3 regions of the Vibrio sp. Vb0937 genome follow, and region 3 is predicted to be linked to each of the others. Evidence: predicted binding sites of a transcription regulator. Region 3 holds the regulator's gene; each other region holds the start of a gene.

Region 1 (8,265 bases), on a different contig from region 3:
TTTCGTTCGGGTAATTGAACTCTTCAAATGCTTTCAGCAGTTCCATATTTGAGCGAGATGTTTCAATGGTAATGACGTCCGCATCGAGTGCCGCAACCGAATCAATGATTTCATTGAACTCGCTGTAACACATATGAGTGTGAATCTGAGTTTCTGGTTTTGCACTTGCCGCAGAGACCTTAAAGGCATTTACGGCCCATTCTAAGTACGCTTTGTGATCGCGTTTTTTTAGTGGTAAACCTTCTCGAATGGCTGGCTCATCAATTTGAATGATATTGATGCCTGCATCTTGCAGGTCAGACACCTCATCACGCAGTGCCAAAGCAAGTTGCTGCGCAATTTCTTGACGTGTGATGTCTTCACGTGGGAACGTCCAACATAAAATCGTTACTGGTCCAGTCAACATGCCTTTCATCTGTTTGCGGGTTAGCGACTGGGCGTACGTCGACCATTCAACCGTGATCGGTTTTTCACGTTCAATGTCAGCAACTACAATGGCAGGTTTCACACAGCGAGAGCCATAACTCTGTACCCAACCAAATTTGGTCGTTTGAAAACCCGCCAAGTTCTCAGCGAAGTATTCCACCATGTCGTTACGCTCTGCTTCGCCGTGAACAAGCACATCTAGGTCGAGCGCCTCTTGACGTTTTACTGCGTCAGCAATATGTCCTTTAAGTGCTTGGATATATTCAGACTCAGATAATTGACCTGCACGATAAGCGCTGCGCTGCACCCGGATTTCACCCGTTTGAGGAAAAGAGCCGATTGTCGTTGTTGGCAACAAAGGCAAGCCCAATACTTCAGCTTGATGCGCAGCACGCTCTGCATAAGGTGCGCTGCGCTCGGCAAGTGACGCGGTAATGTTGTTTAAACGCGCTTGTACTTGAGGTTTATTCACATGTGTTGCTGTCTTGCGCGCTTTGATTGGCTGGCTATAGGTATCACAAGCGAGAATCGCATTTTGGTCACCATCGAGCGCTCGGCCAAGCAAGGCGACTTCTGCCACTTTTTGTTTTGCAAAGGCAAACCAACTTTTTACTTCTTCGCTCAGTTCTGTTTCCAGTGCTAAATCAACAGGGCTATGTAGCAGAGAACATGAACTGGCAACCCAAAGTTTGTCGCCCAGTTTCTCTTTGACTGGCTGTAGACGCTCGAGTTGGGCACTTAAATCTGAACGCCACACGTTACGACCATTCACAACGCCGGCAGAAAGCACCCACCCCTCCGGTAACTTGGCAACCACATCGTCAAGCTGCTGAGGGACGGCAGATAAATCGATATGCAAACCATCCACCGGTAGCTCTACAATTTTGTCTAGCGTATCGCTTACGGAGTCAAAGTACGTCGTTAGCAGCACTTTTACATCGCTTCGAATCACTTGGTAGGCTAGCTTAAACGAATCAGCCCATTTGCTTTCTAGCTCCAGTGACAAAATTGGCTCATCAATCTGAACCCACTCAACACCTTGACTTGCTAGCTTTGCCAAAATAGCTTGGTAAGCAGTAAGTAAGCGTGGTAGCAGGGTTAAGCGGTCAAACCCTTCTTCGACCTCTTTGCCCAAGTAAAGGTAACTGACTGGGCCAAGCAAAACAGGCTTCACTTGGTGGCCAGCTTGAAGCGCTTCGTTGACTTCTTCAAACAGTTGCGGCCAGCTCACTTCAAACGTATCGTCCTTGCTGAACTCAGGGACAATGTAATGGTAGTTTGTGTTGAACCATTTGGTCATATCCGATGCCGCAGCGCCCGCACAGCTGCAACCCGCCTGAGATTGACCGCGACCCACTTTAAACAACGTATCCAGGTTAGGGAAACCATCAGCGTGACGCTTTGGCACATGACCCAATAGCAACGTGGTCGTCAGTACATGATCGTACCAAGCGAAGTCGCCAGCGGTGGCAAAACTCAGACCAGCATCCGTTTGTGTTTGCCAGTTTTTGGCGCGTAGATCTGCCCCAACCTTTTTAAGCTCAGCTTGTTCAATTTCTCCTCGCCAGTATTTCTCCTGAGCGAATTTTAATTCTCTTTTTTCACCGATACGTGGATAACCTAATATGTGAGTCGTTGTCGCCATGTCCCTATTCCTTTCTCAATTTTGTTCAATTTGTTTGGATCAGAGCATCTTTCGGTAAAGATTAAGATGTCTGGATGGCTAAACTATCGCTCTCATCTGATATTAGAACAACGTCCATTTATTCAACTTGTTTATTAAAAAAATTCATCATGAAGCGACATGATTCGCAAATAAAAACAACAAATAGACGTCTAGACGTTTACATATCCATTTTTTGTCGTTAAGTTATTTACACGATTGCTATTCTGTTCATAGCGAGCAACAAAGGATGAAAGGAATTCATGATAGAGCTAAAACATTTGCGGACACTCACTTCGCTTCGAGACACTGGCTCTCTAACGGCGACAGCGACCGCTTTGCATCTCACTCAGTCGGCACTGTCTCATCAGATCAAAGATTTGGAGGCGCGAATTGGAGGGCAACTGTTCCTGAGAAAGACTCGTCCGGTGAAGTTCACTTCAGAGGGAGAAATCCTATTGCGTCTTGCAGAAGATATCCTTCCGAAACTCGCAAGAGCAGAAAATGATTTAGCGAGCTTGAAAGAGGACGTCAATGGCCGATTACATATGGCCATTGAATGTCACTCTTGCTTCCAATGGCTAATGCCTGCACTTAGGGAGTACCAACTTGCTTGGCCTAGCGTAACATTGGACTTTTCCTCTGGTTTTGGCTTTGAACCACTCCCAGCTCTATTGGCAGGCGAACTCGATCTCGTTATTACTTCCGATATCCAACCTCGATCTGAAGTCCACTACGAGCCTCTATTCGACTTTGAAATGCGTTTAATTACCGCAACCAACCACCCATTGGCGGAAAAAGAAATTATTGATCCGCAAGATCTCGCAGATCAAACCATGCTCTCTTATCCGGTTCAAAAACAAAGGCTAGACGTCGTAAAACACTTTCTTCAGCCAGCAGGAATAGAACCTGCGAAATGGAAGCAAGCCGACAACACTCTCATGTTAGTTCAGATGGTCTCTGCTGGATTAGGGGTGGCGGCACTACCCAATTGGGCGATTTCTGAATTTTCTCGCCAAGGTCTTATTACCAGTAAACCTTTCGGCCAAGGCTTATGGCGTCGCTTGTTTGCTGCAACGCGTCACTCAGAGAAAGAAAAGCGTTACTTACAAGCTTTTTTCGCAACCGCGAGGCTACAATGTAAAAGCCACCTTGACGGAATCAAGGTGGCTTAAAAGATTTGGGTTATGAAAGGCTTAGCGTTGATATGCTTTAAATTGGTTAGTCAATGGATCGTACTGATAACCGAGCATATCAAGCTTGCCGACTACAGACTCTACATCCATCTCATACACTGATACTAACTCGTCAAAACTGTCGCACTCTAAACGTAGCTTTTCGTTGACGATACCTAGCAAAATAGTGCTGTCCAGATTACCTACATTGCTTAAATCCATCGCGACTCTCCTCTTCGACAAGGTATATAAACAAGCGTAGTAGTAATCACGCGAATTTAAAGTGAGTGCGATCTAAAACGTGATCACCTTATACCCAAGCACCAAGAAAGCACTTGGATATAAGCCGTCTAGCTTTGTCTTTAGAATAGAGGTTAAGCCGCGAGAGAAAATAAACCTTGCAGGCTCGTCATCGACGCGAGTGCTAGCAACAAGGCAACGCTCAGTTGCACCTTTTCTGGTTTCTTATGCGTAAAAATATGCCAACACCACACAATAATTGAAGAAATTAACATAGCTAAAGACAGCAAGATTGACTGTGTTGCAGCGTTCAGTGCAGCTTCATTTAACTGGTAAGAAGCAAACAACGTTGCGATGACTAATAGCATTCCAGACACAATGCCCGTAACTGGTAAAATACGGTGAAATGCCTGTAATCTGCTGCGAGCTATCGTAAGCAGCAATTGAGAAAATGACGCCCCAAGGAAAAATATCATTAGCGCCATCGCTATCGATGCTGGCCAGCTTGATTGCTCAAATACTTGAATACTCACATACGCAAAGGCCAAACCATTCGCTAAATGCATCGCCCATAGTGGCCCTTTTTCACGCGTTTTCTTGGTTTGAACCTGAGAATAGAAGTAGAAAATAGCAAACACGATCATAAATGCTTCAATGCGAAGTGACGCAACAGCGAGCCACAATACAGCTACTGCTGGCAACATTTTATGAAGACGTCCTCGCTGACCAGGACAAATATCGCCCTTTATTAGAAGCAAAGTCAGTAGCGCTTGTGCGCCAAATAGCATCGGAGGGAAAGTAACCAGCAATTGTTGAATCATGTTGAATGCACGCTCAAAAGTCATTTTGGGGGGCGATAATATCAAATCAACTATCGCCAAACCACCGAAAGTCGGCCCCCAAATGAGCTAAAACGGTAAGACAATTTTATTCACAGAGAAGCAAGATACTTCAACGCGTCTTCCTGCGTTAAAACTCCACGGTACTCTTCTTTGGTATTACACAGTACCCAAGGGAAACGAATGCCGGTTTTAACCAACTCTCGAATAACAGAGACAGGTAAATCCTCATCAACCAACACAAATTCGGTGCTCATTATCTGATTAACAGGACGTTTCCAAATTCGGCTTTCTCGTTCAGTTTCTCGCTCTGTTCCCATCGAAGGCGTTAGGTGTAAATTCACCGTCTCTTTCGTAATTAACCCAACACAACGATTTTCATTGAGAACAACTAAAGGCGAGCTTGGATTCAAATTCATGTACTCCACTGCCAAGGAGAGCGGTTCTCCAGGGTCCATAGACCTGACTTGTTCATGGCTCACAGATTGCAACACATCACTTTGCTTAGACTCAATCGCGATGTCAGAGAACAGATGCTCATAACTGTCCGCTTTATCCATCAAATCGACAGGCACGGCAGCAGAAAATAGAAAGCCCTGCATGTAATCGACACCGATTTCTGCCAATACTTGAAGTTCTTGCTTAGATTCCACGCCTTCAGCAACCACTTTTACATTCATTTGCTGTGCAAGCTCGGTGACCATTTTCACAATGTTATAGCTGGTGCTCCCTTTATGAATGTTCTTGATGAATTTTCGGTCTATTTTCAGTAAATCAAACTGCCCTTTTTCTAGATAAGAAAAAGAAGAATACCCAGTACCGAAGTCATCAATCGCGATCTCAATGCCCTCTTTCCGCACTTCCTCTAGAGCTCGAGTATGCTCCTCATCTTGTTCAAAATACGCGGTTTCTGTTAGCTCGATAGTTACTCGCTTAGGGTCTACACCACTGGCTTTAATCAAATCATGCGACCGCTGAAGGATCTGAAGAGAATCCAATTTCGTATTGAGGGAGCGATTGATGGTCACGCCCACTTCCTCGCCATAAATTTCTTGTAAGCGCGGAAAGTGCTTCAACGCAGCTTGGCAGACCACATCATCAAGTGCCGCTATGAGTTCTAGATCTTCAATAATAGCGATCATCTTTTGCGTGCAATACGCATCATTTTCATCATAGAAGCGTGCGAGAGCCTCGAACTTAACCACGCTTCCGGTTTGAACGTCGATAATCGGTTGAAAGTAAACGTCCACTAGCCCACTCTCTATTTGCGCCTCCAAAAACGCCTCGAGATGTTGGCGCTTCACTAATTCAGAGTGAAGTTCACTGTCGTAAAAGTTGAAATAGCTACCTTCACCGGAAATAGAGGACAACATCGCTTGCGCTGCATGTGCTAGCGCTTGTCTTGGGCGGTTCGTATCATAGCCAAGGATTGACACACCAGTTTGGCCTTTAACGATAGTGGCATGCATTTTTGTGCCCATTTCATTTCTAAGCTCATTAAAGAACCCTTTCATGGCAATTTGGATCAAACGAACCGGGCTCAACCATTGACAATGAGGGGTCTGCAAGCATACGACAAACACATCCCGAGATAACTGCCCCGCAATACTGGTGTAGCGACTTCGCATAATAAAATCTGCAAAACCTAATTGCTGTTCAAGCAAGTATCTCTCCGAAAACTTGGGTCTGAGTGTCATAACAATGTTGAGTTCTTTATTTCTGCTTTCATTCGCTAAGTTAGCTAATTGGAGTTCAAATTCTTTCCTCGTTGGTAAAAAGGCAGCCCAATCATGCTGTTGTTCACAACGATTTTTCATCCACAACAACGAAGCAGAAATATCCGTAGAAAATCCGAGATAAAGAATTCGTCCAGAGTGAAACGTAAGTCGGTAAATACAAAGATGATGAGCTTGGTTGCTACCGTTTGCTGTTTTGCTCAGCAAGTTACCACACCAACATCCTTCATCATTAATTTGCTGCCACAGCTGCTCATAAAACGCTTGGCTATGGTGAGAGGTACTGAATATATGAGTTTTAAGCCCAACCAGATCTCGGTTTTGATAGCCCATTTGTAACTCAAAGGCACGGTTACAACCTAAGATGCGCGTATCTTCATCGGCAACTAAAACGCCTACATTTGGCAAATCAAAAATCGTTTCGAGGATTTTCGCTAACTCCTCGCAACCAGTGATTGTTAATTGTGGAATGATAGTGCCTTGGATAATGCGCTTATTGAGCCTTTCAAAACTAATAGTAACGTGCACTAAGTTAACGTTTTTTAGCATCATGCAACAAGAAAACCGCCCCCGTCCGCCAAAGAGTTCCACTTCTAGAATTCGTTGTTTTAGCGTTTCTTGTTGCCCCATCAGCATATGATCAAACAAGTTATTTAGGCTGGTTACTGGCGTACTTATCCCAAATGCCTTTGCCATTCCTTGCTGATCACATTCGAACTCGCGAGTATCAATATCGTAAGACCACTCTATAACAGGAGTTAGACTGGAAGTCGTTTGCATTTTTGGATGCACTGTTGTCGTAGATTCACTCATACCCTAGCCCCTTTTTTTGTAATTAGCCCAAGGCTCAAAATTCACAGTCAATTCGCGACATTCCAGTTGGGACCTGCCGATCCTCTTTATAGATGGATTGTGTCAACGATAAGCCTATCGACTTAGAACTATTTCCAGAGCAGCTCAGCCTTTTGCATTTAATATGCACTAATTTGATTATAGGCCTTACCCCATATAAGCACACCATTGCTTATACTTTGTATTAAGATTGCGACATTTTTCATGAACCGATCTATAACCATGAGGCTTTCAAGGTGAAATTAGACAGAAAATCGCCGATAGAGCATTGATATTTTTACAAACCAAATAAAACTCGATGAACTAAGCTGGAATAGATGAGTTTGTTATAGATACCTGATAATCAAATCGCTATAATTCGCGCTCCCTGGAACAGAGAGCAAAATATGACCAATAACATCACTCCTATTCATGAGTACAAAAAATACTGGGCAGAGTGTTTTGGTACGGCACCTTTCTTGCCGACCAGTCGCAAAGAAATGGATGCCCTAGGATGGGATAGCTGTGACATTATCATTGTAACCGGTGACGCTTATGTGGATCACCCAAGCTTTGGTATGGCTATCATTGGCCGCCTGCTAGAAGCACAAGGTTTCCGTGTCGGTATCATTGCTCAACCAGAATGGCAAAATAAAGATGCGTTCATGCAACTTGGTAAGCCAAATCTGTTCTTCGGGATCACTGCGGGTAACATGGACTCCATGATCAACCGTTACACTGCGGATAAAAAACTTCGTCACGATGACGCGTACACACCAAATAACGAAGGTGGCAAACGCCCAGACCGCGCGACTTTGGTTTACTCTCAGCGTTGTCGTGAAGCTTACAAAGAAGTACCTATTGTTTTAGGTGGTATCGAAGCCAGCCTACGCCGTGTTGCGCACTACGATTACTGGTCAGATAAAGTTCGCCGTTCGGTACTATTTGATGCAAAAGCAGACATCCTACTTTTTGGTAACGCAGAGCGCGCACTTGTCGAAGTAGCACATCGCATCGCAAACGGCGAAGAGATCAGTACCATGACCAATATTCGTGGTACTGCCGTGAACTTGCCAGCGGCGCCAGATGGCTACACGGTTATTGATTCTTCTCGCATTGAAAAACCTCGTAAAGAAGCGTTCGTACCAAAGAACCCATACGAAGTAGAAACTCAGTGTGAAACTAAAAAAGACGAACCAGTTGCACAACCAATCACAATTCGCCCATCACGCCACGATGCTGCGACGACTGCGGTCCGTTTACCTTCGTTTGAAAAGCTAAGAAACGATCGCATTCTTTATGCGCATGCAAGCCGTGTACTGCATTTAGAAACGAACCCGTACTCTGGTCGAGCG
Region 2 (8,265 bases), on a different contig from region 3:
GGTAAGACGGAATGATGCGTTTTAAGTTGGTTTCAATAAACGCCAGAGCCATACCAGCAAGCATTGCTGGAATCACTTGCGCCTGATAGCCCACTTTCTCGATGGCAAATAAGCCAAAGTCCCACACTTCGGGTACTTGCTTACCAATCAGGTAGGCGTTCATCAACTGTGGCGAAACCAATGTTACACCAAGCGTGATACCCAGAATCGGAGTACCGCCGAGCTTTTTCACTGTCGACCAACACACGCCAACCGGTAGGAAGAAGAAGATCGCCTCACCAATCAGCCATAAGAAAGAGTGTACCGTTGCCCAAAACTGGCTGATTTCCGTTAGCGTTTGACCATCAAACATCTTGATGTCGCCAATCACGTTACGGAAACCAAGGATCAGACCACCGGTAATGATCGCAGGTAGCAGTGGTACAAAGATTTCTGCAAGGTGGGAAATACCACGCTCAACGATATTCATGTTTTGACGAGCAGCGTTCTTCGCTTCGTCTTTGCTGGCTTCACTTTTACCCGTCAGTCCGATCAGTACCTTGTAAACTTCATCCACTTCAGTACCGATAACCACTTGGAACTGGCCTGCGTTGGTAAAGCAGCCCTTCACCATCGGTAATGCTTCTAACTGTTTCGTATCTGCTTTGTCCGTATCATTTAGAACAAAACGCAAGCGAGTTAAACAGTGACTTACACTGGCAATGTTGTCCGGCCCCCCGACCAGCTCAATAAGACGCTCCACGTCTTTACGCGCAATCTTACTCATAACTTTGTCCACCCTGTATTGGATACATTCGATTCATCATTTTGTTTTTATAAATGGGAACATTCCCATTTCTTAATTTTAATATTGCCATCCGAAGGCAAAAAACAAAATGGGAACAGTCCCATTAATTGAGAGTGATCACAGTATAATTTTAGAGCAGATCGTTTTAGTGTGGGTCAATAAACGATAGGCTGTTGAGTAAAGTGAACCACTTCCTCATCGCCATTTAATTGATTGATCAGCATGTTAGCGGACTTCTCACCTGCAAGGGTATAACCTGGGTCGACACTAAATACTTTAGGGAAAAGGAAAGAGAGCAATTCATTACCACCAACACCTGTCACAACCACGTCTTCACGTCCTAACTCTTGAAGACGCTTAATCACGCCCAACGCGATAGTGTCACTGGCGCACACGATGGCCTGAGTATCAGATTGAAGGACTTTGTCTACCAACTGATAAGCACTTTCATGGCTCAACTTACCCGTTTGGAAACAAGGTGCAATTTGCTTGCGTTGACACCAAGCTTTATAAGCATTTAGACGAGCTAAGCCAGTGGTTTTGTCTTCAGGGTCAACACCAATATAAGCAATGCGAGATAAAGATTGCTGCTCAAGGTGAGACAAAGCCATGTCTATCACACCTTGGTTATCGTAGTTGATCGAGGAAACCATTTGCGTGTCCATCGCGATCACGACGATACGATTACCCCACTCCGCCAATGCTCGCTCATCACATCCAGTAAAACCAAACACGATCACCCCATCGACGTTGCGACGTTTAAGCACATCCAAATGCTCATTGGTTTTATCGCGATCGAATTGGCTCTCCATGATCACCGCATCATAACCAGCGGAATACAAAGCATTGAGCATGGTACCAACGGCGCGATTTTCTGATGGTGAGTCTAAACGGGAGATGATAACCCCAATGACTTTTTGGCTGCCACCACGCATCGACTGCGCCGACTTTGATGGGACGTAGCCTGATTCACGAATGATTTGCTCTACCTTCTCACGCGTTTGCGGTTTTACCTTGGGATCGTTAGTAAGCACACGGCTTACTGTTGATTTGCCCACGCCTGCCAATTTTGCGATATCAAGAATGGTGAGTTTTTTGCTCATAAGTGTTCAGATTAAAAGAAGGAATCAAACAAAAGGGAAGCAGTGGCTTCCCTTATCTCAGTCAGTAATGAAGATTACTTGTTTAAGTACGCAGGCACATCTGCAATGCTATCTAATACTACCGTTGCAATGGCTTCGCCCTGTTCCGTTACTGGCTTACCAGTGCGAACCAAAATCTTAGTGCCAACGCCTGCCGCTTCTGCTGCCATCATGTCTTCAGCTTTATCGCCGATCATCACAGATTTCTCCATGTCGATCTTCAAGAAGTCACGCGCAGAAATGAACATACCTGGTTTTGGCTTACGGCACTCACAATCTTGCTTGTACTCGCCAATGCCATGTTCTGGATGATGTGGACAGTAATAGATACCATCGAACTCAACACCATTATCAGCAAAGTTCCAATCCATCCATTGAGTCAGAGACAAGAAACGGTCTTCACTGAATTTACCGCGTGCGATGCCCGATTGATTCGTCACTAACACTAGAAGGTAGCCTTTATCTTTTAGCGCTTTCGTCGCTTCAAATACACCATCAATGTACTCAAAATCATGTTCGTCATGAACGTAGCCGTGGTCAACGTTTATCACGCCATCACGATCGATAAAAACAGCAGGTTTTGCCAAAACGTATTTCTCTATTAACTCGGTTTAATCAGATTATTACATACCTTATAAACTTCAACACTATCTAATTCATTCTAGGCCTCGACAAAACAGTTGATTTGTTGGGCAAGAATCGGTAAATCTGAGGGTGCCCCGCCATCTACCTCCTGCTTGTTATCTATACATCTTCGCTTCAAAACAGAACATCCATACATTTAGACGTCTAGACGTAAAAATATCTATTGACTTCATTCTGCTTAACCCATAGCATCAACTGAAAATTGAGATAAAGCTCAACATTAAGTTCTGTCAAAGGCCGTTTTTGACAGCGAAGTTCCCCGTATCTTTGGGCAGGTTGAAACATGATAGAAATAAAAAACGTCAATAAAGTGTTCTACCAAGGCAGTAAGGAAATCCTTGCCCTGAAAGACATTAACCTACACATCGACAAAGGCACTATCTTTGGTGTTATCGGTTCATCAGGTGCTGGTAAAAGTACGCTGATCCGCTGTGTCAACATGTTAGAAGCGCCGACCTCTGGTTCCATCATCGTTGATGGTGTGGATCTAACCAAACTCAGCAAAAAACAACTAGTCGAAACACGCCGTAACATTGGCATGATCTTCCAGCACTTTAACCTGCTTTCGTCTCGTACTGTGTTTGATAATGTAGCACTGCCACTAGAACTGGCAGGTAAAGACAAATCGCAAATCACAACAAAAGTAACTGAGTTGCTAAAGCTTGTGGGCTTAGCCGACAAACACGAGAGCTACCCATCTAACTTAAGTGGCGGACAAAAACAGCGTGTGGCAATTGCTCGTGCATTGGCATCCGATCCTAGCGTGCTGCTTTGTGATGAGGCCACTAGTGCGCTAGACCCGGCAACAACTCAATCTATCCTTGAGTTATTGAAAGAGATCAACCGCAAACTCAACATCACGATTTTACTTATCACTCACGAAATGGAAGTCGTAAAAAGTATCTGTCACGAAGTAGCAATCATCGGTGGTGGTGAGCTGGTGGAAAAAGGCACCGTTGGCGATATTTTTGCGCACCCTAAGACAGAGCTGGCACACCAATTCATTCGCTCAACGCTGGATCTTTCCATTCCTGAAGATTACCAAGCACGTCTGCAAGCAGAGCGTGTTGATGGCAGCTACCCGTTGGTTCGCTTAGAGTTTACTGGCGCAACCGTCGATGCACCGTTAATGTCGCAAATTTCTCGTAAATACAATATTGATGTGAGTATTTTGAGTTCCGACCTTGATTACGCTGGTGGCGTGAAATTCGGCATGATGGTCGCAGAGCTATTTGGTAACGAAGAAGATGACAACGCAGCTCTTGAATACCTGCGTAAGCACAACGTAAAAGTAGAGGTACTTGGTTATGTCCTTTAATACGATTTCTGAATGGCTGAGTTTAAACAGCAAACTACTTTTAGGTGCAACGTGGGAAACGCTTTACATGGTTGCGGTTGCCGGATTAGTCGGCTTTGCTGTGGGTATTCCATTAGGCGTAATCCTCCATATTACTAAGAAAGGCGGCCTACTTGAAAACACCAAACTAAATAGCGGCTTAGGCGCTATCGTTAACATTGGTCGTTCTGTGCCATTCCTCGTACTGATGGTTGCGATTATTCCAGTGACAAAAATGCTGGTTGGAACCTTTATCGGTACAACCGCAGCAATCGTCCCACTGACTATTGGCGCCATTCCTTTTGTCGCTCGTCTTATTGAAGGTGCTTTATTAGAAGTACCGACAGGCTTGGTGGAAGCAGCGCAGTCAATGGGGGCGACTCCAACACAGATCATCACAAAAGTTCTACTACCTGAAGCAATGCCGACTATTGTTAACTCAGTAACGATTACCTTGGTCACTCTCGTTAGCTACTCAGCTATGGCGGGTACGGTAGGCGGCGGCGGCCTAGGTGACGTAGCCATCCGTTACGGTTTCCACCGCTACGATGTAACTATCATGGCCGTGACTGTCGTGATGTTGATTGTTCTAGTACAGATTATTCAGTCTATCGGCGACGCAGTGGTGCGCCGTGTAGACCACAGATAAGCATCAAAAATACAAATTATAAGGAGATAAAGATGAAATTTAGCCTTAAAGGTCTTTTGACTGTAGCAACGGCCGCCTCTGCTCTTGCTCTAGCGGGTTGCGGCGACAAAGAAGTAGACGTAAACAAAGTAAAAGTTGGCGTTATTGCTGGTGCTGAAGCACAAGTAGCCGAAGTTGCCGCTAAAGTAGCAAAAGAGAAATACAACCTAGATGTTGAGCTAGTAACATTTACCGATTACGTAACACCAAACGCCGCTCTGGATGATGGTTCAGTAGACGCGAATGCGTTCCAGCACAAACCATACCTAGACCAACAAGTGAAAGACCGCGGCTACAAACTGGCTATCGCGGGTAACTCATTCGTTTACCCTATTGCTGGTTACTCAAAGCAAGTAAAATCAATTGATGAAATTCAAGATGGCGCACGCATCGCAGTACCAAACGACCCAACGAACCTAGGTCGCTCACTACTGCTTCTTGAGCAACAAGGTTTGATTACGCTACGTGATGGCGTTGGTCTACTCGCTACAGTACGTGACATCGTAGGCAACCCTAAAAATATCGAAATCATTGAACTAGAAGCCCCACAGCTTCCACGTTCACTGGATGACGTAACGCTATCTATCATCAACACCACTTACGCAAGCTCTATCGACCTATCGCCAGAGCGTGACGGCGTGTTCGTTGAAGATAAAGACTCACCATACGTAAACCTAATTGTCGCTCGCGAAGAAAATGTTAATGCGCAAAACGTACAAAACTTCGTAAAAGCTTACCAAACGGAAGAAGTTTACGAAGCGGCAAAAGAGCTGTTCAAAGGCGGTGTTGTGAAAGGTTGGTAATCCCACTTTTCAAAACATGACTGAAAACAACGTTCTAAACATAAACGTTCTAAACACAAAAGGGCTGATGTGAAAACATCAGCCCTTTCTATTTGTCTATCTGCCCATTTAAGTAGCTTCAATTCGCTACTTAAGATGGTCCCAAGAGATATTCGACACGATTCGGCAGTCATCACACTTAAAATGAAATATGTCATGTAGTGGCTCATCGAGTAGCCACTCGCCATCGCATTTTGGACACTTGCGCGCTTTCTCGCTCTCCAGCGACTGACCACCGACACGATACTGGTAATAGTACGTAGGGATCTTCGTGATGTATTCGATACGGCCACGTAAGTCCCAACCTCGGCGAAACAGCACACTATCCACATCGCAAATTTCGTGCAGCGCCGCATGTTCCGCTCGGCAGCCCCCTGCCATTTGGATTTCATCACACGCTTGCCACTCAGTCTGCCACTTAATGACAGCTTTATGGTCTCCATTAAGTGTTGGCTCATTACGATACAAAGGAATTGGCAACAGGGTTTCACCACTTCGCAAAGGCGAACACGTATGAACATAAGTCGTGTACAACACTTGCCAGCTAGGTGTCTCTTCTTCGGCTGCTTGTTCTGAATTCAAATCACGCCCCAGCATACGCATTTTCGGTGCAAGCAAAGACGCATCCGACAAACGGTTCATGCACACTTTGACGAAATCTGAGTGATAACGTGGATGCAAGCTGTCTTGTTCTGGGCAAACAACACGAACGAAAAATTCACCTTCTCCCATCACTATCGGAAATTCACGACCTAATACTTGGCCGTTGTAACGCAGAGCATCCATCAAGCCATTAATGGCTTTGTCTACCGCGCTGACGGTGGTGTTATCAAAACACTCAAACTGCAACTCAACAACATACATACTTAGACGGCAGCCTCTAACTTATTCAAGAACTCAACCAATGAATCTGCCAATACATCACGTTTAGAGGTGCCCAAACGCTCTAGAATCACATTGCCAGTGAGGTTACAAATAGAAATCACATCCATTTCCTCACCTGTCGCTGCGATAAATACTGTTGGTTTAAGTTTCAAGCGGCGCTGCGTCACCAAATGACCAAGAATATTTTCTTGTAGACGCACGAAATCATCATCGCTCCAGACTTGCAGCAGCGTCAACGAATTACCTTGCCAAGTTGCCTCCATATCGGCGCAGTATTGAGAACCATAAAAGGCTTTAACATCATCTTGCAGTGACAACTCAATCGCATTTTCCACATTGGTGAAATCGGCCATTTCATCACGTGCGACCGCTTTCCAAAGCACCTTTCCATCACGCTTCTCTTCGACACAAGGAGAAACAAGCTCTGCAAGCTCTTCACTGCTTGGCAACTCATTGTGCTTAGCTTGCCAAGCTTGTTGGTAGCGCAGGCTGAACTCTTGTAGCGCCTGAGTAACGTTTTGGGTCATGAAGGTCTCCTCATTCCTTATTTATCAGATAGCCGTACTTGCCTGATGGCAATTGACCAGCGGATTCAGTAAAATTCTCGCCATTCTAATCGAAAACGACCACAAAGTATGAGCAAATATTCTGACGCTAAAGAGCTTGCTGGCCTAACACTAGGTAAAACGACCGAGTATGCGAACCAGTATGACCCAAGCTTGCTGCAACCAGTCCCTCGCAGCCTGAACCGAGATGACCTTCAGTTAGGCGATACTCTGCCTTTCATGGGGCACGACATTTGGACGCTGTATGAACTGTCTTGGTTAAATAGTAAAGGTTTACCACAAGTGGCCGTTGGCGAAGTATACATTCCAGCCACCAGCGCAAACTTGATTGAATCGAAGTCTTTCAAACTGTACTTAAACAGCTACAACCAAACCCGCTTTGCAAGCTGGGAAGAAGTGACTGAGCGTTTAACACAAGACCTGTCTGAATGCGCAGGTGAAAAGGTGCTGGTTGAGGTGAATCCAGTGACTCACTATACCAATCAACCTATCGTGACAATGGACGGTGAATGTATTGATGACCAAGACATTGACATCACCAGTTACGATTTCGATGCCGATTTGCTTGAAGGTGCAGCAGGTGAAGTACAAGTTGAAGAGGTGCTACATAGCCACCTATTGAAATCAAACTGTTTGATCACTAACCAACCCGACTGGGGCAGTGTAGAAATTCGCTACCAAGGCGCAAAAATAGAACGTGAGAAGCTGTTACGTTACTTAGTGTCTTTCCGCGAGCACAATGAGTTCCACGAGCAGTGTGTAGAGCGTATTTTTACGGATCTAATGAAATACTGCCAACCAAGCAAACTGACCGTATTTGCCCGCTATACGCGTCGTGGTGGCTTGGATATCAACCCTTACCGCTCAACGGAACAAGATAAGCCAGCTCACAATCACCGTATGGCTCGTCAGTAAGCGCATAGGCAACAGAAATAAGTTCGGCAATCTAAAGGGTTGCCGGACGTTTTTATTGTCCAAGCATGTTACTATATCAAATGGCTTCAACCCGCATTTAAACGGCTAATTGAGGCTTTTCGCCGTTATCGCCATATCTAAAAACAGTTCGAGGGAACGAAAGGATGTTTTGGGACAGTTCGCGTCTATTCAAATTGATTGGCTTTCTTTGCTTGCTGTTTGTACAGCCACTTCATGCAACCATTTTATCGTCCGCGTTACTCAACGAAGCACAACAATTGGCGGAAATAGAACCATCACAAGCAAAACAAGCGGCAACCAACTATTTGTCACAGCGTGAGCTAACAGAACGCAAAGAAAGTGACAGCCCTTCAGCCATGTCTCGCGACGAAACAGATCGTAGCGTTCGCACACCAAGCAGCACCATCGAAGCGCACAAGATTATCGCTCAGGCAGATT
Region 3 (8,265 bases):
AAAACGCAACCCTAAGGGCGGAGTAGAAAGCTTACGTGCAATCCCGTGGATCTTCTCATGGAGTCAAAACCGTTTGGTACTTCCTGCATGGCTAGGCGCAGGTGAAGCGATTCAATACTCGATCGATAAAGGCCACCAAGCATTGCTCGAAGAGATGTGCCGCGAATGGCCATTTTTCTCAACTCGTCTCGGCATGCTGGAAATGGTGTACTCGAAGTGTAATATTGATATCTCTCGCTACTACGATGAGCGATTGGTGGATGAGTCGCTCCGTCCACTCGGTGAAAAGCTTCGTGCTCAGCTTCAAGAAGACATCAAAGCGGTACTGAATGTAGAGAACAATGAAAACTTGATGCAGCATGACCCTTGGGGACTCGAGTCTATTCGCTTACGCAATATCTACGTTGAGCCATTGAATATGCTACAAGCAGAGCTGCTATACCGCACGCGTCAAACCGAAGAAGCTTCTGCAAACTTGGAAGAAGCGTTGATGGTGACGATTGCTGGTATTGCTGCAGGTATGCGTAACACAGGCTAATCGTTTCATTTTTAATAAAAAGCTGGGCAAATGCTCAGCTTTTTTTTATCACAGGATAATCGCACCAAAACAAAAGTAGTCAAATAAACCACTAAAGACCCAAAAAATACCAAAACAAAAGAATAAAAAACCACAAGTTAACACTATTGATTATTATGTTAGTTTTTTAGGGTAATTTTGTCCTACTATTCCACTTCATGCTTATTATTTATATACTACTTGCCTGCTGAGAGCTCATAAATCCAATCATACCTGCTCCAGCCTTGATGGGACTCCCCATCTCTCTAGGTGATAAACGGCTTTAAGGTGACAGGACCAACATTGTTGGTGCTACTTATACATTAAAAAACTCAAGTGCCAGTAAGAGCGCAGCTGAAAGTATAAGTAGCTTGTTTACAAGTTTATTGACCATTTGGATTGAAGACATGTCATTACCACACGTAATCTTAACTGTTCTTAGCACTCGCGACGCAACCGGTTACGATATCACTAAAGAATTCTCTGCTAGCATCGGTTACTTCTGGAAAGCAAGCCACCAACAGGTGTACCGTGAACTCAACAAAATGGCTGAGAAAGAACTGGTTACTTGCGTATTAGAACCCCAAGAAGGCAAACCAGACCGCAAGGTTTACTCCATTACAGACGCTGGTCGCAGCGCTTTAGGAGAGTGGTTTGATCAACCAACTGCACACCCAACAGTTCGTGATGAGTTTTCAGCGAAATTGATGGCATGTGCCGTTCAACCTGCAGCTCCATTCCGTGACCAACTCGCCGAGCTAGTTGAAGAGTCTCGCAAACTGGTTTCTCACTACAAAGAAATTGAAGCGGCTTACTACGCAACGCCGTCAACTTTAGATAAACAAGCTCGCCTAGAACGTCTAACGCTTCGCCGTAACCTTCTGTTACGTGAAACTTGGATCACTTGGGCAGAAGAAGTTCTAACTGAACTTGAAGTGATTGGTTAAACTCCTTTTGCTTTGATAAAACGAAAAAGGCTTGCCACTTGGCAAGCCTTTTATCCTTTTGAAACCAGATTTACGCACCGACTACTGCGCGAGGACGAACACCCAACGTATGGCATAACGCGTAAGTCATCTCTGCACGGTTTAGTGTGTAGAAGTGAAAGTCCTTAACCCCTTCACGACTCAGTACACGCACCATATCAATAGCTTGGCTAGCTCCTACAAGCTGGCGAGTCACCGGATCATCATCCAAACCATCGAATTGTTTGCTCATCCATCCTGGTACTTTCACGTTGTTCTGTGCCGCAAAGCGAGAAGCTTGCTTAAAGTTCGATACAGGCAAAATTCCTGGCACAATTTCTACGTCAATTCCTGCTGCGACACAACGGTCACGGAATCGCAGGTAAGACTCAACGTCAAAAAAGAACTGAGTAATAGCACGGTTTGCACCTGCATCTACCTTACGTTTTAGGTTCAATAAGTCAGACTGAGCGCTTTTAGCTTCAGGGTGAACCTCAGGGAATGCAGCAACGGAGATATCGAAATCGTGGCGTGATTTCAGCAGCTCAACCAAATCCGAGGCATACATATCAGGCGCACCGCCACCTGGAGGAATATCACCACGCAGAGCGACGATATTTTCAATACCATTGTTCCAATAATCATCGGCAATATTAATCAACTCTTCACGAGTCGCATCAATACAAGTGAGATGGGGAGCGGCAACCAATCCGGTTGTGGCTTTAATTTCTTTAATGATGGAGTGTGTTCTGTCACGCTCGCCGGAGTTCGCACCGTAAGTCACAGAAACAAATTTAGGTTGAAGCGTTTTAAGACGGTGCACTGAATTCCAAAGTGTTTCTTCCATCTTAGCGCTGCTTGGCGGAAAAAACTCAAACGATACATTGATGTTATCTGATAACTCAGCAATATTCTGGTTCAAGGCGTCGATATGGCCTGCGTGCGTATATCCCATCTTACTCTCCCTGCGGCACTCCGCCACGAAAACAAATCCTTAAAATCGACGTTTAGACGTCTATATGTCTACAGAATGTATTGAATACGATTTAATGTCAACCTTGTAATTATGAATTTTTCTCACGTTAATAATGAAGATAGTTCAAGTTTCTACTTGAGCATCATCTCACCATTTTGCACGGGTTATGACTTCAGTATGGCACTGATAGGGGAATAAAAAACCCTGGATTAATTCCAGGGTTTTAGGTCAATCGCAACTTTAAAATAAACCAGCCAATCGGTTGAGGTCGGATTGAATAGCGCCGGCTGTCACTTCTCTGCCTGCGCCTGGTCCTCGAATGACCAGAGGGTTATCTTTGTACCACTTGCTCTCTATGGCAAAAATGTTATCGCATGGCAATAAGTTGGCGAGCGCGTGCTCACGAGATAACGCTTCGACTCCCACCGTTGCTTTACCATTTTTTTCTAAACGCGCCACATAGCGAAGCACTTGATCGTTTCTCTGTGCTTTTGTCAGACGCTCTTGAAGTATTTCACTCAACAACGCTCCATTATCGAAGAAATCATCTAAGCTCAGTTCTCTTAATTCTTCTGGAACCAAAGACTCAACTTTAACGCTGTCTGGTTCTATATCTAGGCCCGACTCTCGAGCCAAGATGACTAACTTACGCATTACATCGGAGCCATCTAAATCAGAACGAGGGTCAGGTTCGGTTAACCCTTGCTGCCAAGCAAGATCGACTAAATCATTAAATGGCACAGAACCATCAAACTGTTGGAACAGCCATGATAACGTCCCCGAGAAAATCCCCGATAGAGCGACGATTTCATCCCCACTTTCACGAAGATCTCGCACGGTATGGTTTATCGGTAACCCAGCACCAACCGTTGCGTTGTATAGCCAATGACGACCAATTTTAGCGAATGCATCTTGAACCTGATGGTAGTACTGACTATCTGCGGAACCGGCCACTTTGTTAGCGGAAATCAAATGAATGCCTTGCTGTGCGATTTCTACGTAGCGCTGAGCTAACTCTTTACTCGCGGTAACATCAAGCACGACGGCTTCATCATAGCTTTTAAGCGCTCCCAAACGTGCCAGCCAATCCCCATTGTTTGCTATGCTTTCATCATCAAATCGTTCAGCAACACTCGCCGCCTCAATACCTTGCTCATCGAACCAATAGGTTTGGCTATCCACAACCGCGACAAGATCAAAGCTCATACCATGACGTTTTTCGAGCTCACTTTTTTGCGTAGCAAATAAATTTAGCCAACTAGAACCAATATTACCCTTGCCACATAAAGCCACTGCCACGCGTTTTTGCGCTTGGAACAACTGGCTATGAATCGTTTGAACCAACGCCTCGGTATCAGTACGGCGCAAAACAGCGACTAGGCTCAGCCCTGAGTCTGTTTCAGAGATAAATTCTACCGGAGAGTGCTTTAGCTTCTGATAAAAGCCAAAGCAATGATTGGCGTTTTTCGTAACGCCTGCACCTACCGCAGCTAAGAGCGAGTAACCTTCTTTTAGCTTAATTTCTGCCTCTACCGCAAGCTCTTGCAAGTGTTTCAATGCACCACCGGCGATTTCTGCGGTGTAAGCCAAGCGTAGCGTATGCTGATCGGATTGAGCTTCAAATGCCAATGGCTCTAATTGCGCGCGCTGCAACGCTTGTAATACATCACTCTGTGTTTTTTCGAAGTCGTGCCCATGCATGAAAGACAACTGCACCAATAAAACATCATCCAGTGAAGTAATAATTTTAGCGCCACGACCAGATGCCAATACACGCTCAATACGAGTAGAACCCGACTCTGGCAGATAGCTACACTTGAGATTAAGGTCCATGGTACTTTGCGCCACAGGCTGAAGCGTACGACTGTGTAGCACTGGGGCAGCTAAGCGAGCAAGTTCACTGGCTTCATCCAATCGAAGTAACGGTAATAAACAAGCGTCAGACACCAAACGTGGATCGGCACTATAGACACCAGCAACATCACTCCAAATCGTGACAGTACTGACTTCAGCAAGCGCGCCTATGACCGTTGCAGAATAGTCAGAGCCGTTACGACCAAGTAGGATGGTTTCTCCTGCCTCGTTCTGAGCCATAAAGCCAGTAATTACCACAAGTTTATGGTTATGCTGCGCGAGGTTCTCTTTAATTAAAGGGTATGAACGAGCGCGATCAACCTCTGGTTGAGTTCCCGCTTCTGCACGTAAAAACGCTCGTGCATCTTGTGCAACCGCAGGGATAGAACGTTGAGATAATAACGCGGCCAATAGGCGAGCAGACCATACTTCTCCGTGTCCCAGTACCGCAGCTTTTTGCGCATTAGTGAGTGGTGCAGTTAGCTCCGAGAGAGTACTGAACTCATCATGTAATAAAGCTAACAGCTCTTCTTTTGCTTCACTCTCCAACAAGCTTTCTATTAGCTCAGTTTGGAACTGTCTCAAGCTTTGAAGCGCTTCATGCGCAATTCGGCCATCTTTACTTAACCCTTCCAAAAACTCAATCAAGCGGTTAGTGGTTTTTCCTGCAGCAGATACGACCACAAGATCATTTTCTGTCGAATACTCCTTGAGAATACCCACAACGCGTAAGTAGCATTCTGGGTTTGCTAAGCTACTGCCACCAAACTTATGCAGCTGACGTTGTACAGTCATTGTTATCGTCTCCTATTACTGGGTAGCTTTAGCGAACGCTTGTTCTAAATCTGTGATGAGGTCTTGTGCATCTTCCAAACCGACAGACAAACGCAATAGTTGATGAGAGACCCCAGCCTCCGCCAGAGCCTCCTCACCCATTGCACGGTGCGTCATGGATGCCGGGTGGCAAATCAAACTTTCTACACCACCTAATGATTCAGCTAATGAAAACAGTTGGAGCTCTTTCACAAACACCTTTAACTGCTCAAACGAACCAGCAAACTCAAAACTCAACATAGAGCCAAAGCCCGTTTGCTGCTTTTTAGCGATGTCATGACCTGGATGTTCCGGCAGGCTTGGATGATAGATAGTTTTAACTAACGCTTGTTTCTGTAGGTAAGCCAGTACCTGCTGTGAGCTCTCTTCATGAACTTTCATACGAGCACCAAGCGTACGAATACCTCGCAGTGTCATGTAACTATCGAAAGGTGTGCCCGTTGCACCAATACAATTGCCCCACCATGCAAGCTCTTCTGCATGCGCTTCTGTGTTGGTGATGATTACCCCACCAATTACGTCCGAATGACCGTTGATGTACTTTGTTGTGGAGTGGATAACAAAATCCGCACCTAGCTCTAAAGGTTTTTGGTACACGGGTGTCAAAAAGGTATTGTCCACCGCAACTAACGCGCCGACTTGTTTCGCTTTTTCACAGGTAGCTGCAATATCCACTACGCGAACCAGAGGGTTTGACGGAGTTTCTAGCAAAATGAGTTTTGGTTTTTGTGCCAATGCAGCATCTAAAGCCTGTTCGTCTGATTGATCGACAAACTGAACCTTAAAATCGCCTTTGCTAGCTCGGGTATTAAAAAGACGATAGGTGCCGCCATAACAATCGTGAGGAGCAATAATGAGATCATCTGGGCCGAGAAAAGCGGAAACCCATAAATTTAATGCCGACGTACCGCAGTTAGTAACAACCGCTCCTTTTCCAGACTCAAGTTCAGATAGCGCACTTTCCAACAGTCCGCGGTTTGGATTACCAGATCGTGTGTAATCATACTTGGGCACTTCACCAAAAGCAGGAAAACCATAGTTAGTGGAAAGATAAATAGGTGGAACGACAGCATGATATTGGCTGTCTGATTCAATACCAGTGCGTACTGCAATGGTCGCAGGTTTGCGAGTGCTCATGGGTGTATCCTTTCACGGGTAATGACTTCTAAATAGGAATGCGCTATATCTAATGAGTAACATAAAGTGATCAACACGCTTCCTTTGCTGTTATGTTCACTTTACTCGTCAAAAAATGAGACGTCAACACTTCTAGACGTCTATATGTCTTTGCTTATGGCGGTAAATGCAGCTAAAATCAGCACCTAAATTATTTTTAACCGATTACATAAATGAAGGTGTGCAATGGCTGACTGGAATGGCGAATACATTAGCCCATATGCAGAGCACGGCAAAAAAAGCGAACAAGTAAAAAAAATTACCGTCTCTATCCCGCTAAAAGTTTTAAAGGTGCTAACTGATGAGCGTACTCGCCGTCAGATCAATAACTTACGCCATGCAACCAATAGCGAATTGCTATGCGAGGCATTTTTGCACGCGTACACAGGTCAGCCACTTCCGACAGATGAAGACCTTCGTAAAGACCGTCCTGATGATATTCCAACAGAAGTAAAAGCGCTGATGACGGAAATGGGCATCGAATTTGAGTCATTCGACGAAGAATAAAAAAGCCTGATAAGAGGTTTCAGGTAATAACTCTTGCCTCGAGCCAAATGAATGACATAAAAAATGGGACGCAATAGCGTCCCATTTTTTATGTATCACATCTGAAAGATATATTACTCTGCCATGTAGTTTTCAGGCATCTCGATACGAGCTACACCTGAATTAACCGCCGCCTGAGCAACCGCTTTTGCAACACGTGGTAGCAAACGTGAATCCATTGGTTTTGGAATAATATAGTCCGCACCAAACTCTAGCTTATCAACACCTGCAGCCTTCAATACGGCTTCAGGTACAGGCTCTTTTGCTAGCTCACGAATCGCCTCAACGGCTGCAAGTTTCATTTCATCATTGATTTCACTTGCACGCACATCAAGAGCACCGCGGAAAATGAATGGGAAACACAATACGTTGTTAACTTGGTTAGGATAATCACTACGGCCAGTACCCATGATCAAGTCATCACGAACTGCGTGAGCAAGTTCCGGCTTGATTTCAGGATCCGGGTTAGAACATGCGAATACGATTGGCTTATCTGCCATCAACTTCAACGCTTCCGCTGGCAATAGGTTTGGACCAGATACACCTAGGAACAGATCTGCACCTTCAATCACGTCTTCTAGTGTGCGCTTATCTGTATTGTTCGCAAATAGCTGCTTATATTCATTAAGATCATCACGACGAGTGTGAATCACACCTTTGCGATCTAGCATGTAGATTTTTTCGCGCATTGCGCCGCATTTGATCAGAAGCTCCATACACGCTACAGCGGCAGCGCCAGCGCCAAGACAAACAATTGTTGAATCTTCAAGTTTCTTACCTTGAAGTTCGATTGCATTCAGCATACCCGCTGCCGTTACAATAGCAGTACCATGTTGATCATCGTGGAATACTGGTACATCACAACGTTCAATCAGACGCTTTTCAATCTCAAAACAGTCTGGTGCTTTAATATCTTCAAGGTTGATACCGCCAAAAGTGTCTGCAATGCTCGCAACAGTATCAACAAATTCATCGATCGTGCGGTGCTTAACTTCAATATCAATAGAATCAAGACCTGCAAAACGCTTAAACAGTAACGCTTTACCTTCCATCACTGGCTTAGATGCAAGTGGACCTAGGTTACCTAGACCTAGAATAGCGGTACCGTTAGAAATAACAGCAACCATGTTCCCTTTTGCAGTGTACTTGTACACGTTATCCGGGTTTTGTGCGATTTCACGCACTGGCTCTGCAACACCAGGGCTGTAAGCAAGGGCAAGATCACCCGCCGTTTCCGCAGGCTTTGTCAGTTCGACAGCAATCTTTCCTGGAGTTGGATAAGCATGGTAATCCAATGCTTTTTGGCGATGTTCTTCTTCTGGAGTGGCTGCTTGGTGGTTGTCTTCAGACATGGACGT

Evidence for each region. Region 3 encodes MetJ, which represses methionine synthesis genes. Its sites were predicted from a motif close to TTAGACNTNTANANGTCTAA; they were not measured.
Region 1: metE (5-methyltetrahydropteroyltriglutamate--homocysteine S-methyltransferase) is a predicted target of MetJ. The motif match lies at 2,255-2,274, and genes of this name have one in related genera.
Region 2: metN (methionine ABC transporter ATP-binding protein MetN) is a predicted target of MetJ. The motif match lies at 2,711-2,730, and genes of this name have one in related genera.

The regions. Positions count from the first base shown of each region.
Region 1 is NZ_JAWOTK010000027.1:11,481-19,745, reverse strand. It holds gene metE (5-methyltetrahydropteroyltriglutamate--homocysteine S-methyltransferase) at 1-2,071, opposite strand, end outside; gene metR (HTH-type transcriptional regulator MetR) at 2,353-3,264, shown strand; gene R7P67_RS20030 (DUF4250 domain-containing protein) at 3,286-3,486, opposite strand; gene R7P67_RS20025 (hypothetical protein) at 3,639-4,349, opposite strand; gene R7P67_RS20020 (EAL domain-containing protein) at 4,436-6,892, opposite strand; gene R7P67_RS20015 (YgiQ family radical SAM protein) at 7,318-8,265, shown strand, end outside.
Region 2 is NZ_JAWOTK010000008.1:11,245-19,509, forward strand. It holds gene treB (PTS trehalose transporter subunit IIBC) at 1-766, opposite strand, end outside; gene treR (trehalose operon repressor TreR) at 943-1,890, opposite strand; gene gmhB (D-glycero-beta-D-manno-heptose 1,7-bisphosphate 7-phosphatase) at 1,965-2,516, opposite strand; gene metN (methionine ABC transporter ATP-binding protein MetN) at 2,858-3,892, shown strand; gene R7P67_RS12725 (methionine ABC transporter permease) at 3,882-4,559, shown strand; gene R7P67_RS12730 (MetQ/NlpA family lipoprotein) at 4,592-5,401, shown strand; gene R7P67_RS12735 (Zn-ribbon-containing protein) at 5,528-6,304, opposite strand; gene syd (SecY-interacting protein) at 6,307-6,852, opposite strand; gene queF (NADPH-dependent 7-cyano-7-deazaguanine reductase QueF) at 6,961-7,806, shown strand; gene R7P67_RS12750 (tetratricopeptide repeat protein) at 7,971-8,265, shown strand, end outside.
Region 3 is NZ_JAWOTK010000035.1:1,362-9,626, reverse strand. It holds gene ppc (phosphoenolpyruvate carboxylase) at 1-538, shown strand, start outside; gene R7P67_RS21350 (PadR family transcriptional regulator) at 964-1,503, shown strand; gene metF (methylenetetrahydrofolate reductase) at 1,574-2,476, opposite strand; gene R7P67_RS21340 (bifunctional aspartate kinase/homoserine dehydrogenase II) at 2,738-5,146, opposite strand; gene R7P67_RS21335 (O-succinylhomoserine (thiol)-lyase) at 5,162-6,322, opposite strand; gene metJ (met regulon transcriptional regulator MetJ) at 6,548-6,868, shown strand; gene R7P67_RS21325 (malic enzyme-like NAD(P)-binding protein) at 6,982-8,259, opposite strand.